Regions from separate parts of the Lentzea sp. NPDC006480 genome, predicted to be linked through region 1. Evidence: riboswitches for the same ligand, from Rfam matches in the RefSeq annotation. Region 1 holds a riboswitch; each other region holds the start of a gene.

The links. A riboswitch is a leader RNA that binds a small molecule or an ion and turns the genes downstream of it on or off. The one in region 1 is predicted to bind cobalamin.
Region 2: linked by a shared signal. The riboswitch ahead of ABZX92_RS10285 (putative cobaltochelatase) and the one ahead of cobN (cobaltochelatase subunit CobN) in region 1 are both predicted to bind cobalamin.
Region 3: linked by a shared signal. The riboswitch ahead of ABZX92_RS30270 (iron ABC transporter permease) and the one ahead of cobN (cobaltochelatase subunit CobN) in region 1 are both predicted to bind cobalamin.

Annotation. Positions count from the first base shown of each region.
Region 1 covers NZ_JBEXPJ010000203.1:8,902-13,022, reverse strand. Annotated here, with positions in the region: gene cobN (cobaltochelatase subunit CobN) at 1-1,596, opposite strand, end outside; cobalamin riboswitch at 1,631-1,763, opposite strand; gene ABZX92_RS41095 (hypothetical protein) at 1,772-2,827, shown strand; gene ABZX92_RS41090 (precorrin-8X methylmutase) at 2,824-3,444, shown strand; gene cobJ (precorrin-3B C(17)-methyltransferase) at 3,441-4,121, shown strand, end outside.
Region 2 covers NZ_JBEXPJ010000018.1:42,688-46,808, reverse strand. Annotated here, with positions in the region: gene cobO (cob(I)yrinic acid a,c-diamide adenosyltransferase) at 1-76, opposite strand, end outside; gene ABZX92_RS10285 (putative cobaltochelatase) at 89-1,990, opposite strand; cobalamin riboswitch at 2,029-2,154, opposite strand; gene ABZX92_RS10280 (beta-eliminating lyase-related protein) at 2,193-3,152, opposite strand; gene ABZX92_RS10275 (hypothetical protein) at 3,175-4,121, opposite strand, start outside.
Region 3 covers NZ_JBEXPJ010000096.1:22,218-26,338, forward strand. Annotated here, with positions in the region: gene ABZX92_RS30255 (putative T7SS-secreted protein) at 1-252, shown strand, start outside; gene ABZX92_RS30260 (hypothetical protein) at 416-922, shown strand; gene ABZX92_RS30265 (hypothetical protein) at 879-1,238, opposite strand; cobalamin riboswitch at 1,313-1,451, shown strand; gene ABZX92_RS30270 (iron ABC transporter permease) at 1,455-2,504, shown strand; gene ABZX92_RS30275 (ATP-binding cassette domain-containing protein) at 2,504-3,244, shown strand; gene ABZX92_RS30280 (ABC transporter substrate-binding protein) at 3,241-4,121, shown strand, end outside.

The sequences.
Region 1 (4,121 bases):
GCCGCACGACGCCGACATGCCCACTGTCTTGCCCGGCAACCACTCCAGGTTGCCGTGCTTGCCGACGTGCACCACGGCGTCCGCGCCGAACGACGACTCGATCCACCGGTACGCCGCGAGGTAGTGGTGCGACGGTGGCAGGTCCGGGTCGTGGTAGATCGCGATCGGGTTCTCGCCGAACCCGCGCGGCGGCTGCACGATCACGACGACGTTGCCCGACTCCAGCGCCGCCAGCACGATCTCGCCGTCCTTGGACTTCGAGTGGTCGACGAACAACGAGCCCGGCGCCTCACCCCAGTGCTCCTGCATCGACGCGCGGAAGTCGTCCGGCAGCGTGTCGTAGAACTCGCGGTAGTCCGCCGCCGCGATGCGCACCGGGTTGCTCTCGAACTGCTCCTGCGTCAGCCAGTCCGCGTCCTGGCCGCCGGCCGCGATCAGCGCGTGGATCAACGCGTCGCCGTCCAGCTCCCGCACACCGGGCAGCTTGTCGCCGATGTCGTAGCCGTGATCCTCCATGGCCTTGAGCAGCCGGACGGTGGACGCGGGCGTGTCGAGGCCGACCGCGTTGCCGATCCTGGAGTGCTTGGTCGGGTAGGCCGACAGCATCACCGCGATCTTGCGGTCCTTGGCGGGGATGTGGCGCAGCTTGCCGTGCCGGACCGCGATGCCGGCGACGCGCAGCGCCCGTTCCGGATCCGCGACGTAGACCGTGAGGCCGTCCTCGTCGATCTCCTTGAACGAGAACGGAACCGTGATGATCCGTCCGTCGAACTCGGGGATCGCCACCTGCGTCGCAGTGTCCAAAGGGGACAGTCCGTCGTCGTTCTCGTCCCACGACTCGCGGCTCGACGTCAGGCACAACCCTTGCAGGATCGGCACGTCGAGCGCCGCCAGCGCACCGACGTCCCACGCGTCGTCGTCGCCACCCGCCGACGCCTTCGCGGGGTTCGTGCCACCCGCGGCCAGCACCGTGACGATCAGCGCGTCGGCCTGCCTCAGCGTGTCCAGCAGCTCGGGCTCGGCCGTGCGCAGCGACGAGCAGAACACCGGCAGCGGCTTCCCGCCCTTGGCCTCGATCGCGTCGCACAACGCGTGCACGAACGCGGTGTTCCCCGCGACGTGGTGCGCCCGGTAGTAGAGCACCGCGACGGTCGGGCCTTCACCTGTTTGCGGACGTTCCAGCACTCCCCACGTCGGCGTGGCCTGTGGCGGCGCGAACCCGTGCCCGGTCAGCAGAATCGTGTCTTCGAGGAACTTGTGCAGCTCGGTGAGGTTCTGCGAGCCGCCGTGCGCGAGGTAGAGGTGCGCCTCGGCACAGACGCCGCCCGGCACCGTCGACAGCTCCATCAACGCGGCGTCCGGCTGCTGCTCACCACCGAGCACCACCACGGGCAACCCGCTGGCCAGCAGCCAGTCGAGCCCTTCCTCCCACATCCGGCGCCCGCCGAGAATGCGCACCACCACGAGGCTGACGCCGTCGATCAGCGCGGGCAGGTCGTCGGCCGTGAGCCGGGCGGGGTTGCCGAGCCGGTACTCGGCACCACTGGCACGCGCCGAAAGCAGGTCGGTGTCGGAGGTCGACAGCAGCAGGATCACGCAGGCTCCATCCCTCGTGGGGTCCGCGCCCCAGGTTGCGGGTGACTGGCGAAGCAGAGTTCCTGACTCCCAGCGGGTGCTGGTCACAGTGGCGGGACCGCGCCGGATTCACACCGGCTTCCTCCTGCGCTTCGTCGTTCGGGCTCACCCTAACCGGCGGGTTACAGTCCGACCTATGCGTAGTCACCCGGATGCCTGCCCTGGCGCGGTCGAGCTGCATCAGGCAGCCGACGGCGGCCTCGCCCGCATCCGGGTCCCGGGCGGCACCCTTTCGGCAGCTCAGTGGGACGTGGTCCGGCTTGCCGCGCTGGAGCTCGGCAGTGGCTCGCTGGAGCTGACCTCGCGGGCGAATCTCCAGATCAGGGGCCTGGCGGACGGCCTGGAGCTCGGTGCGCGGCTCCGTGCGGCGGGCTTGCTGCCTTCGGACACGCACGAGCGCATCCGCAACATCATCGCCGCGCCGCTGGAGCCCAACCAGCCGCTGGTGGACGCCCTGGACGCCGCCCTGTGCGCCGACCCGGCACTGGCCTCGCTACCAGGCCGTTTCCTGGTGACGGTCGGCTCGTCGGTGAGCGGCCTGGGCGGCGACTTCGGCCGGGTCGACGACGTCCTGCTGCTGGCCGGGACCGATACAGGTGTGCGTGTCCACGATCCGGTCGACGCCGTGGTGACCGCCGCCCGCCTCTTCCAGGAGCTGCGCGGAAGTGCCTGGCGCCTGTCCGAAGTGGACGACGGTGTGCGAAAGATCACCGAGCACTTCGGCACCACCGACGCCGCGCGCATCACCCCGGCTGTGACGCCTGTCGCACCTTCCCCGACCACTCCGGGCGTGCCGCTGGGCCGCCTGGACGCTCAACTCCTGCCCGGCGTCCCGGTCCGGCTGACCCCGTGGCGCAGCCTGGTCGTCCCCGCGGGAACCGACGTCTCCGGCTTGATCACCGACCCGGCCTCCCCCTGGCACGGCGTGAGCGCGTGCACCGGACGCCCCGGTTGCGCCAAGTCGCTCTCCGACGTCCGCGCCGACGTGCAGGAATGGCTCGCCCGCCCAGAACTGTCAGACCCGCTTGAGATGATTGGGATGGGGACCCGATCCCCCCAGGGGGCCCTCCAGTCCGGATCGATTCCGCAGCGCCCGGTCCACTGGTCGGGTTGCTCACGCAGATGTGGTCGCCCAGCCGGCGATGTGATCGAGTTCGTCGCGACCGGCGACGGCTACGAGGAGATCAGGTGACGGAGTACATCAAGGACGGCGCGGAGATCTACCGCCAGTCCTTCGCCACCATTCGCGCGGAATCGGACCTCACCAGGTTCCCGGCGGACGTCGCGCAAGTCGTCGTCCGCATGATCCACGCGTGCGGCATGACCGACCTCCCGGACGACGTCGCCTTCTCCCCCGACGTCGTCCGCAACGCCCGCGAAGCACTCCGCAACGGTGCCCCGATCCTCTGCGACGCCAACATGGTCGCGTCCGGCGTGACTCGCCGCCGCCTGCCCAAGGACAACGAAGTCCTGTGCTACCTCCAGGACCCGCGCACACCGGCCCTAGCCCAGAAACTGGGCAACACCCGCAGCGCCGCCGCCTTGGAGCTCCTCCAAGACCGGTTCGAAGGTGCCGTCATCGCCATCGGCAACGCCCCCACCGCGCTGTTCCACCTGATCGACCTGATCGACAAGGGCGCCGGAAGACCAGCCGCGGTTCTCGGCATCCCGGTGGGCTTCATCGGCGCCAAGGAGTCCAAAGAAGCTTTGGCCGCAACGGACTTGGAGCACCTCGTGGTCCACGGCCGGCGCGGCGGCAGCGCCATGACGGCGGCGGCCATCAACGCGATCGCGAGCGAGGAAGAATGACGGGCAAGCTCTACGGCGTCGGCCTGGGTCCTGGCGACCCGGAACTCGTGACGGTCAAGGCCGCGCGACTCATCGAGGAAGCCGACGTGGTCGCCTTCCACAGCGCCCGCCACGGTCGTTCCGTCGCGAAAACCATTGCGCAGCCCTATTTCCGCAGCCAAGATGATCCGAATCCGCAGATCCTCGAACAGCTCGTCTACCCGGTCACGACCGAGGACACCGACGACTACCAGGGCGAGATCGACCAGTTCTACGAGGAAGCCGCCGCACGCCTCGCCACCCACCTCGACGCGGGCAGAACCGTCGTGGTCCTGGCCGCGGGCGACCCGTTCTTCTACGGCTCGTACATGCACATGCACAAACGCCTCGCCGACCGCTACGAATGGGAAGTCGTCCCCGGCGTCACGAGCGTCAGCGGCGCGAGCGCGGTCCTCGGCACCCCGCTGGTCGAGCGCGACGAGATCCTCACGATCCTCCCCGGCACCCTCCCGCCGGCCGAACTGGCCGAGCATCTCAGGAACACCGACTCGGCCGCGATCCTCAAGCTGGGCCGCACCTTCGGCAACGTCAGGCAGGCGCTCGACGAAGCAGGCCGCCTCGACAACGCCTGGTACGTAGAACGCGCCACCACGGGCCGCCAACGCACCTCCCCGCTGGCCGACGTCGATCCCGACTCG
Region 2 (4,121 bases), on a different contig from region 1:
TGAGCAACGGCCGATTGCGACGCTGTCTCGTCGTCAGGCCGTCCTTGGGCACCTCGGTGGGCTGTCCCTGTGGCACTGGGGTTTCTCCTTATGCGGCGCGGACGACGCCGGCGAGGTGGTCGGCGCTGAGCTGGTCGAGGCGGACACAGGTGCCCTGGAGGGCTTCGGCGACCTTCTGCGCGAGGCCGAGGCGGATGTGGCCCTGTTCGCAGTCGACGACCACGACGGCGGTCCGTTCGAGCAGGCCCGCGGCTTTGAGCGCGTCCTTGGTGGGGTCGCCGCCGAGTCCGGACGACGTGGCGCGGCCGTCGGTGAGGAGGACGACCAGGGGGCGCTTCTGCGGGTCCCTGAGCCGTTCGATCTCCAGGATCTTGTGGGCCTTGAGGATGCCGTCCGCGAGTGGAGTGCGGCCTCCGGTGCGCATCTTCTTGAGACGGGTTGCCGCCGCGTCCACGGAAGTCGTCGGGGGCAAAGCGACTTCGGCCGTGCCGCCGCGGAACGTGATCACGCCGACCTTGTCCCGGCGCTGGTAGGCGTCGCGGAGCAGCGAGACGACCGCGCCGCTCACCGCGGACATGCGCTGACGCGCGGCCATTGAGCCCGAGGCGTCGACCACGAACAGGATGAGGTTGGACTCCTTGCCCTCCCGCACGGCCTTGCGCAGGTCTGCTGCCGTCAGGAGGAGTCCGGGGCCGCTGCGGCCGCGTTCGCGCTGGTGCGGTGCGGCGTTCAGGAGCGTGTCGACGAGGTGGAGCCCACTTCCGTCCACTTTGGACGAACGGACGATCCGGCCGGTGCGGGCGCGGGCCCTGGAACGCTTGCCCGGCGCGCCTTCTCCGACTCCGGGGACTTCCAGCAGCCTGGCCTTGAACGCCGGGGCGGGTTCCGGGGCCGGACGGTCGTTGGGCGCGTTTCCGTTGCCTGCCGGACCTTCCTGCGGTTCGGGGAGCTCACCGCCGCCGGGGCCGTCGTCGTCCGGGCCGCCGTCGTCGTTGGCGTGCTCGGCCGCCTCGCGCATGGCGTCTTCGAGCTGCTGCTCCTCGATGCCGGGCTCGTCGAACGGGTCGCGCCTGCGGCGGTGCGGGAGGGCGAGCCGGACGGCGGTTTCCACGTCCAGCTCTTCGACCTGGGTCGCGCCTCGCCAGGCCGCGTGGGCGGTGGCGGCGCGGGCGACGACGAGGTCGGCGCGCATGCCGTCGACCTCGAAAGCCGCGCAGACAGCGGCGATCCGGCGCAGCTCACTGTCCGGAAGAGACACTTGGGGAAGGTTTTCGCGTGCGTGGGTGATCTGCTGCTTGAGCTTGGCGTCTTCCTCGGCCCACCTGGCGGCGAATCCTGTGGGATCGGCTTCGTAGGCGAGCCGGCGGCGGATGACCTCGGTGCGGATGCTGACGTCGCGCGCGGCCTTCACCGCGACCGTGAGCCCGAACCGGTCGAGCAGCTGCGGCCGAAGCTCGCCTTCCTCGGGGTTCATCGTGCCGACCAGCAGGAACTGGGACGGGTGCGAGATGGACACGCCTTCGCGTTCGACGTGTGCACGGCCCATCGCGGCGGCGTCGAGCAGCAGGTCGACGAGGTGGTCGTGAAGCAGGTTGACCTCGTCGACGTAGAGCACGCCCCGGTGCGCGGCGGCGAGCAGGCCCGGCTGGAACGCCCGCACGCCCTCGGTCAGGGCCTTCTCCAGGTCGAGCGAGCCGACCAGGCGGTCCTCGGTGGCGCCCACCGGCAGTTCGACGAGCTTGGCTGGCCGCCGCTCGGCTCCCTCGTGCGGCGCGTCGGGGCAGTCGGTGCTGCCGGGGACGCAGCCGAAGCGGCAGTTCCGCGAGACGTCCAGCTCCGGCAGCAGCGCGGCAAGGGCACGCACGATGGTCGACTTCGCGGTCCCCTTCTCGCCGCGGACGAGAACGCCGCCGATGCCGGGGTGCACGGCGTTCAGCAGCAGGGCCAGCCGGAGGTCGTCATGTCCGACGACAGCCGAAAAGGGGTACATGCTCAGCGAAGTCCTTCCTCGGGTGTCCACGCCCGTGGCCGGTCGAATGAAGAGGGGGCGAGTTCCTGGCTCCCAGGGCTGGCCTGGTCACAGTCGCGGGCACGGCGCCGGACTCACACCGGCTTCCTCGCGCTCCCCTCACAGCCCCGGCATCGTCGCACTTCGCACCGCCGGGTCCAACAGCCAGGTGAGCGACGTCGCCCTAGATCAGGCTCTGGAACTCCGCCCAGGCCTCCCCGACCTCGTCCGCCGTCCACTCCAGCGCGGGCTCGGCGACCGTGATCTCGGTCTTGGCGAGCGTGCCGTCCCGCCAGAAGCCGCCGAGGAACTTGCCGCTCAGCTCCTTGAGCCGGGCCGGGTCGCCGGGCAGGTGCAGCGCGAACTGGTGGGTGTGCGGTTCGGGCAGTCCCATCGCCGCCGCCACGACCTTGGCGTGCTGCACCTGGGCGCCCAGGCGGGGCAGCACGGTGTCCAGGCCGTGCAGGGCGGAGAGAGCGGCGGGCCACTGCTGGAAGAGCATGCCGCCGTAGCGGTGACGCCAGACGCGTGCCTGGTCGATGAAGTCCTGGGTGCCGGCCAGCGCGGCGCCGGAGATGCCTTCGAGCGACTTGTAGAACGACACGTAGACCGAGTCGAACAGGCCCGCGATCTCGGGAAGCGGCTTGCCGAGGCCGTGGGTGCTCTCCCAGAGGCGGGCGCCGTCGAGGTGCACCACGGCGTCGCGATCGCGGGCGGCGTCGACCGTCGCGGTCAGCTCGTCCCAGGTCGGGAGGATGAAGCCGGCCTCGCGGTCCGGGACTTCGAGCAGCAGCGTGCCGAACGGTTCGGGGCAGGTGGCGACCTCGTCGTTGCGGACCTTGACCGGGCGGAGGCCGGACAGCACGGTCAGCGCGTCGTCCTCGTGGTGCAGCGGGTGGGCCTGGGGATGCATCGCCACGATCGGGTTGTGGGTGCGGTCGGCCCAGCACTTGAGGGCGATCTGCTGCGCCATGGTTCCGGTCGGCACGAACAGCGCGGCCTCGGTGCCCAGCAACTGCGCCACCCGAGTTTCGAGGGCGCCCACCGGACCGCCGTCGCCGTAGCGGTCGGGATCGACGTCCGGCACGGGGCCGAGCGTCTCCAGAAGAGTCCGCTTCCTGACGCCGGAGAGCTGTCGGTTCATCACCTGGGCATCAAACCTCAGGTCAGCGGCTCACTGCCACCGACTTCGGGGCGCGGAAGGACAGCAGGTTGAGCCACTCGGGGTTGTCACCGAGGAGGCGCAACGACGGTTCGTGCTCGGCGACGGTCTGCAGGGTCACCGCGGCTTCGAGGCGGGCCAGGCCGGCGCCGAGGCAGAAGTGGCGGCCGTAGCCGAACGCCAAGTGCTTGGGGTCGGTTTCCTTGCCGCTCAACAACAACACGAGTTCGGCGCCTTGCGGGATGCGGGTGCCCGAGAGGACCACCTCACGGGCGGTCAGGCGGCGCCAGGTCACGACCGGGGTTTCGGTTCGGAGCACGTCCTCCACGAACGACTCGGCGACGTCGCGTTGGGGCAAACGTGCCCACAGGTCGCGGTTCTGGAGGGCACGCCGGAGTGCGGTGGAGAGCAGCTGGGTCGTGGTCTCCTGGCCCGCGATGAGCAGGAAGTAGCAGAGGCCGGCGGAGTCCTCTGCGGACACACCGGCATCGGCGAGGGCTTGGAACAGTTCGCCGTCGCGGGCGTGATAGCGCTTGACCAGCCACTGGTGGAAGTCGCCCACGTCGTCGACCAGTTCGAGCTGACGTTCGGTGGAGATGTTGCCCCAGAAGAACTCCAGCGAACCCGTGCTCCAGCGCTTGAGCGTCGGGATGTCGACGTTCTCCAGGCCGAGCAGCTCCATCAGCACGATGGCGGGCAGGTCCCACGCCAGGTCGCTGACAAGATCAATTTGGCTGAGATCTGAGCCACCCAGGCGTTCCAAAACGAGCGCACGAATGCGAGGCTCCGCGGCGGCGACCCGAACCGGCGTGAAGAACGACGCGACGAGTTTCCGCAGGCCGGCGTGCGACGCTGACCCGTTGTTCGCGAGTGTCGGTGGCAGCGAGAACCGGGCTCTGACGAGAGCGCGCAGCGCTGCGGGCGCGACCGGCGTGACGGCGGTCAGCGCGT
Region 3 (4,121 bases), on a different contig from region 1:
GACCGGGATCACGACACACCGGATCACCACGAGCCCGAACAGCCGAAGCACGAACCGGACGAGCCACCGAGGATCACCGAACCGGAACAACTCCCGCAGCCCGACAAGAGCCACTTCTTCCATCTGCAGGACCTGGTCCGGCAGATCGACTACGGGCTGCACGACCTGCCGCTCGCGGAACAGCAGGCACAACGAGAGCTGATGAACAGCTACCGGCAGCAGATGCGCGACATCATGACCAAGCACGGCTGACGTCACGGCGACCTACTAGGAGCTTTGCACCATGCATCCCCAACCACCGCCGATGCGTCCGCAGCAGCCGATGCGTCCGCCGCAGCGTCAGGGGCCACCGCCGCCGCAACCGCCACGTGCGATGAGGCCACCCGCTCCGCCGCAGCCACAGCCACCCCAGCCCGTGGAGGAGCTTCCCGAGTGGACGAAGGACGGGGAGTTCCCGGCGATCTCGCGGAACATCCCGCTCTACGGCAAGGATCCGGCATCCGGCAAGGAACAGCTCTGGGTGGGCCGCGTCGTGTGGCAGGCGCGGACCATGAAGGAGATCACGATGGCGGTCTACGGTCCGTTCGGCCGCCGGATGACGACCGGCGAGTCCGTGTTCGACGCGCTGCTCAAGATTCGCGGCGAGCTCGAGAACACCGAGGAGTTCACCCCGCCGTGGAAGGTGCTGGTGAAGGGAGCCAGGCGCGACGTGTGGCACGTCGGGCACAAGGTGTCGATTTTCCCGGGCGACCGGGCCGAGATCCTCGTGCCCGGCGAGAAGACGACCGACTCCGTCGACGTGCTCGCGATGCTGGAGCCGGACGACACCCCGAAGTTCGGTCTCGTCGAGCACCAGATGGCGAACTGCCTGGAGTACTTCAGGCGCTTCGAGCCCGGCTTCGGCGCAGGAGGAGCGCTGTGACCGGCACGAACACCAGCGCTGCCACGAAGAACGCGGCCGGCAGCACCCAGAAGTAGGCGAGCGGGCTGTCCTGGTCGGTCGCGATGAGCAACATGCCCATCAGGCCGACCAGGAACAGGCCCAGATAGGCCGCCACGTCCTTGCGCCAGAAGTACGCTGCCACCGGTGCCGCCGCGAGCACGCAACCGGTCAGCGCCTGCGGAACGTTCAGGCAGTACTCGGGCGTGCAGTAGAGCGTGTCCAGCCAGGTGGCGAGCTGCTCCAACCAGAGGTTGGTGGTCTGCACGCCGAAGCAGAGCATGGCGAACCCGATCAAGACAGGGCTCTCGCCCTGGCGGCCGTGTCTTCGTTCCTGTGTCCCCATGTCTGTTAGACGCGTCTCCGCGGCGATCTGTGCAATGGCCTTTGGGTTAGGGTGCGGAGGTCGTGCACGGGGGAAGTCCGGTCGAAGTCCGGCGCTGACCCGCAACGGTAGGTCCCCTCACCGGGGGGACGAGCCCGAATACCCGCACACGGCGTGAAACCGGAACTCCTGCCGTGGACTGCGGGAAGGGCATTTGTGGTCGCGAAGATCAGCGCGCTCGTCGGCGTGCTCGCCGTCAGCATCGTGGCGGGAGTGGCGCTCGGCCCCGTCTCCGTCCCGTTCGGCGTCACGGTCGAGCTGTTGCGGGCGGCCATCACCGATGGCACAGTCCCCGCGGACCTCGCCGGGCAGTACCACATCGTCTGGGACATCCGGCTTCCTCGCGTGCTGCTGGCCGCGGTCGTGGGCGCGGGCCTCAGCACGGTCGGCGTGGCGATCCAGGCGATGGTCCGCAACGCCCTCGCCGATCCCTACGTGCTCGGCATCTCGTCCGGGGCCAGCGTCGGCGCGACGGCCGTGGCGACGCTCGGCGTGCTGTCCGGCCTGGGCGTCTACGCGCTGTCGGCGGGCGCTTTCCTGACCGGGCTCGGCGCCACCGCGCTGGTCTACCTCACCGCGCGCACGAGTGGCGGGCTCACCCCGTTGCGGCTGGTGCTGACCGGAACCGCGCTGGCGTACGGGTTCTCGGCGGTGGCGATGCTGCTGGTGTTCCAAGCTCCGCACGGTGAGGCCGCCCGCAGCGCGATGTTCTGGTTGCTGGGCAGCCTCGGCGGCGCGAACTGGCAGTCGCTGCCGGTCGCCGCGGCGGTGACTCTTGCCGGAATCGTCTACCTGATGACCAGGGCACGGCAGCTCAACGCGCTGGCGATGGGGGACGAGACCGCGACCACGCTCGGCGTCCCGGTCAACCGGTTCCGCACGCAGCTGTTCATCGTCACCGCGGGCATCACCGGTGTGCTGGTGGCGGTCAGCGGCGCCGTGGGGTTCGTCGGCCTGATGCTGCCGCACCTCACGCGCATGGTCGTCGACGCGGACCACCGCCGAGTGCTGCCGCTCGCACCCCTTGCCGGAGCGTCGTTCCTCGTGTGGGTCGACGTCGCCGCCCGCATGCTCGCCGCGCCGGAAGAGCTCCCGCTCGGCGTCATCACGGCCGCGATCGGGGTGCCGTGCTTCATCTTCCTCATGCGCCGCAAGTCCTACGTGTTCGGAGGACGTTGATGCGCATCGAGGTTCTCGACGTCACCGTCCAGGGCATCATCTCGGACATCTCGCTGGAGGCCGAGAACGAGGTGGTCGGCATCGTCGGCCCGAACGGCAGCGGCAAGTCGACGACGTTGCGTTGCGTCTACCGCGCTCTGAAGCCCAGCTCCGGCGCAGTGCTGATCGACGGCACGAACGTCCACAAGCGACACGACCTCGCCCGTTCGCTGGCTGCCCTGACCCAGGAGTCGCAGGTCGAGTTCGACTTCACGGTCGCCGAGGTCGTGGAGATGGGCCGCCTGCCGCACGAACGCGACTCCGCGCGTGATGCTCGCGTTGTTCGCGACGCACTGGCCACAGTGGACATCACGCACCTGGCCTCACGCAGTTTCCTCAGCCTGTCCGGCGGCGAACGCCAGCGCGTCCTGATCGCCCGCGCCATCGCCCAGGAACCCCGCGTCCTCGTGCTGGACGAGCCGACCAACCACCTCGACATCCGCCACCAGCTCGACGTGCTGGCGCTGGCCCGCGGCCTCGGCGTCACGGTGCTGACCGTCCTGCACGACCTGAACCTGGCCGCGTCCTACTGCGACAGGTTGTGCGTGCTCGACGAAGGCCGCCTGGTCGCGTCGGGCACGCCCGCGGACGTTCTGGTGCCCGAGCTGATCGCCAAGGTCTTCCACGTCACGGCACACGTCGTGCGTCACCCCACCACGGGAGTTCCCCAGCTCCTGTTCGACCAGGAGGTCACCCCTTGAGAACCGCGCTCTGCGCCCTGCTGTTGCTGGTCTCCGGCTGCGGCGCCACGGTCGCGCAGAACACCTCGGCATCGGACCCGGTGACCATCACCAACTGCGGTCAGCAGGTGACGTTCGACAAGGTGCCGTCCAAAGTGGTCACCAACGACACCGGCATCACCGAGCTGATGTTCGCCCTGGGGCTCTCCAGCCACATGGCGGGTTACGTCGTGGACGGCGACAACACCGCCGACCTCCAGACCTCGCCGTGGAAGTCCGACTTCGACAGCACGAAGAAGCTCGCCGACAAGATCTCCAAGGAGGTCGTGCAGGGCGCCAACGCCGACCTCGTCCTCGCCGGCTGGAACTACGGCTTCAGCGAGAGCAGCGGCTTCACCCCGGACGCCTTGAAACAGCTCGGAATCGGCACCTACCAGCTCACCGAGGCGTGCCGGAACGGCGTCGGCAAGCAGCGCGGCATCATGCCCGCCCTGGACGCCCTCTACACGGACCTCCGCAACCTGGGGCAGATCTTCCGGGTCGAGGCCAAGGCCGAGGAGCTCATCAAGGACTACCAGCAGCAGATCGCCGACGCCGGCAAGCTGATGGCCGGCCGGCCGCGCCCGAAGGTGTTCCTCTACGACAGCGGCCAGGACCAGCCCTTCACGTCCGGCAAGAACGCCGCGCCCCAGGACGTGATCTCCAAAGCCGGTGGCGACAACATCTTCGGCGACCTCGACGACAGCTGGACCACGGTCAACTGGGAGACCGTCGTGCAGCGCGACCCGGACGTCGTGCTGATCGTGGACTACGCGGACGGCGAGGCGAACACACCTGCGCAGAAGCAGGCGTTCCTGGAGGGCTTCGCGCCACTCGCGAACTCCCCGGCCGTCAGGAA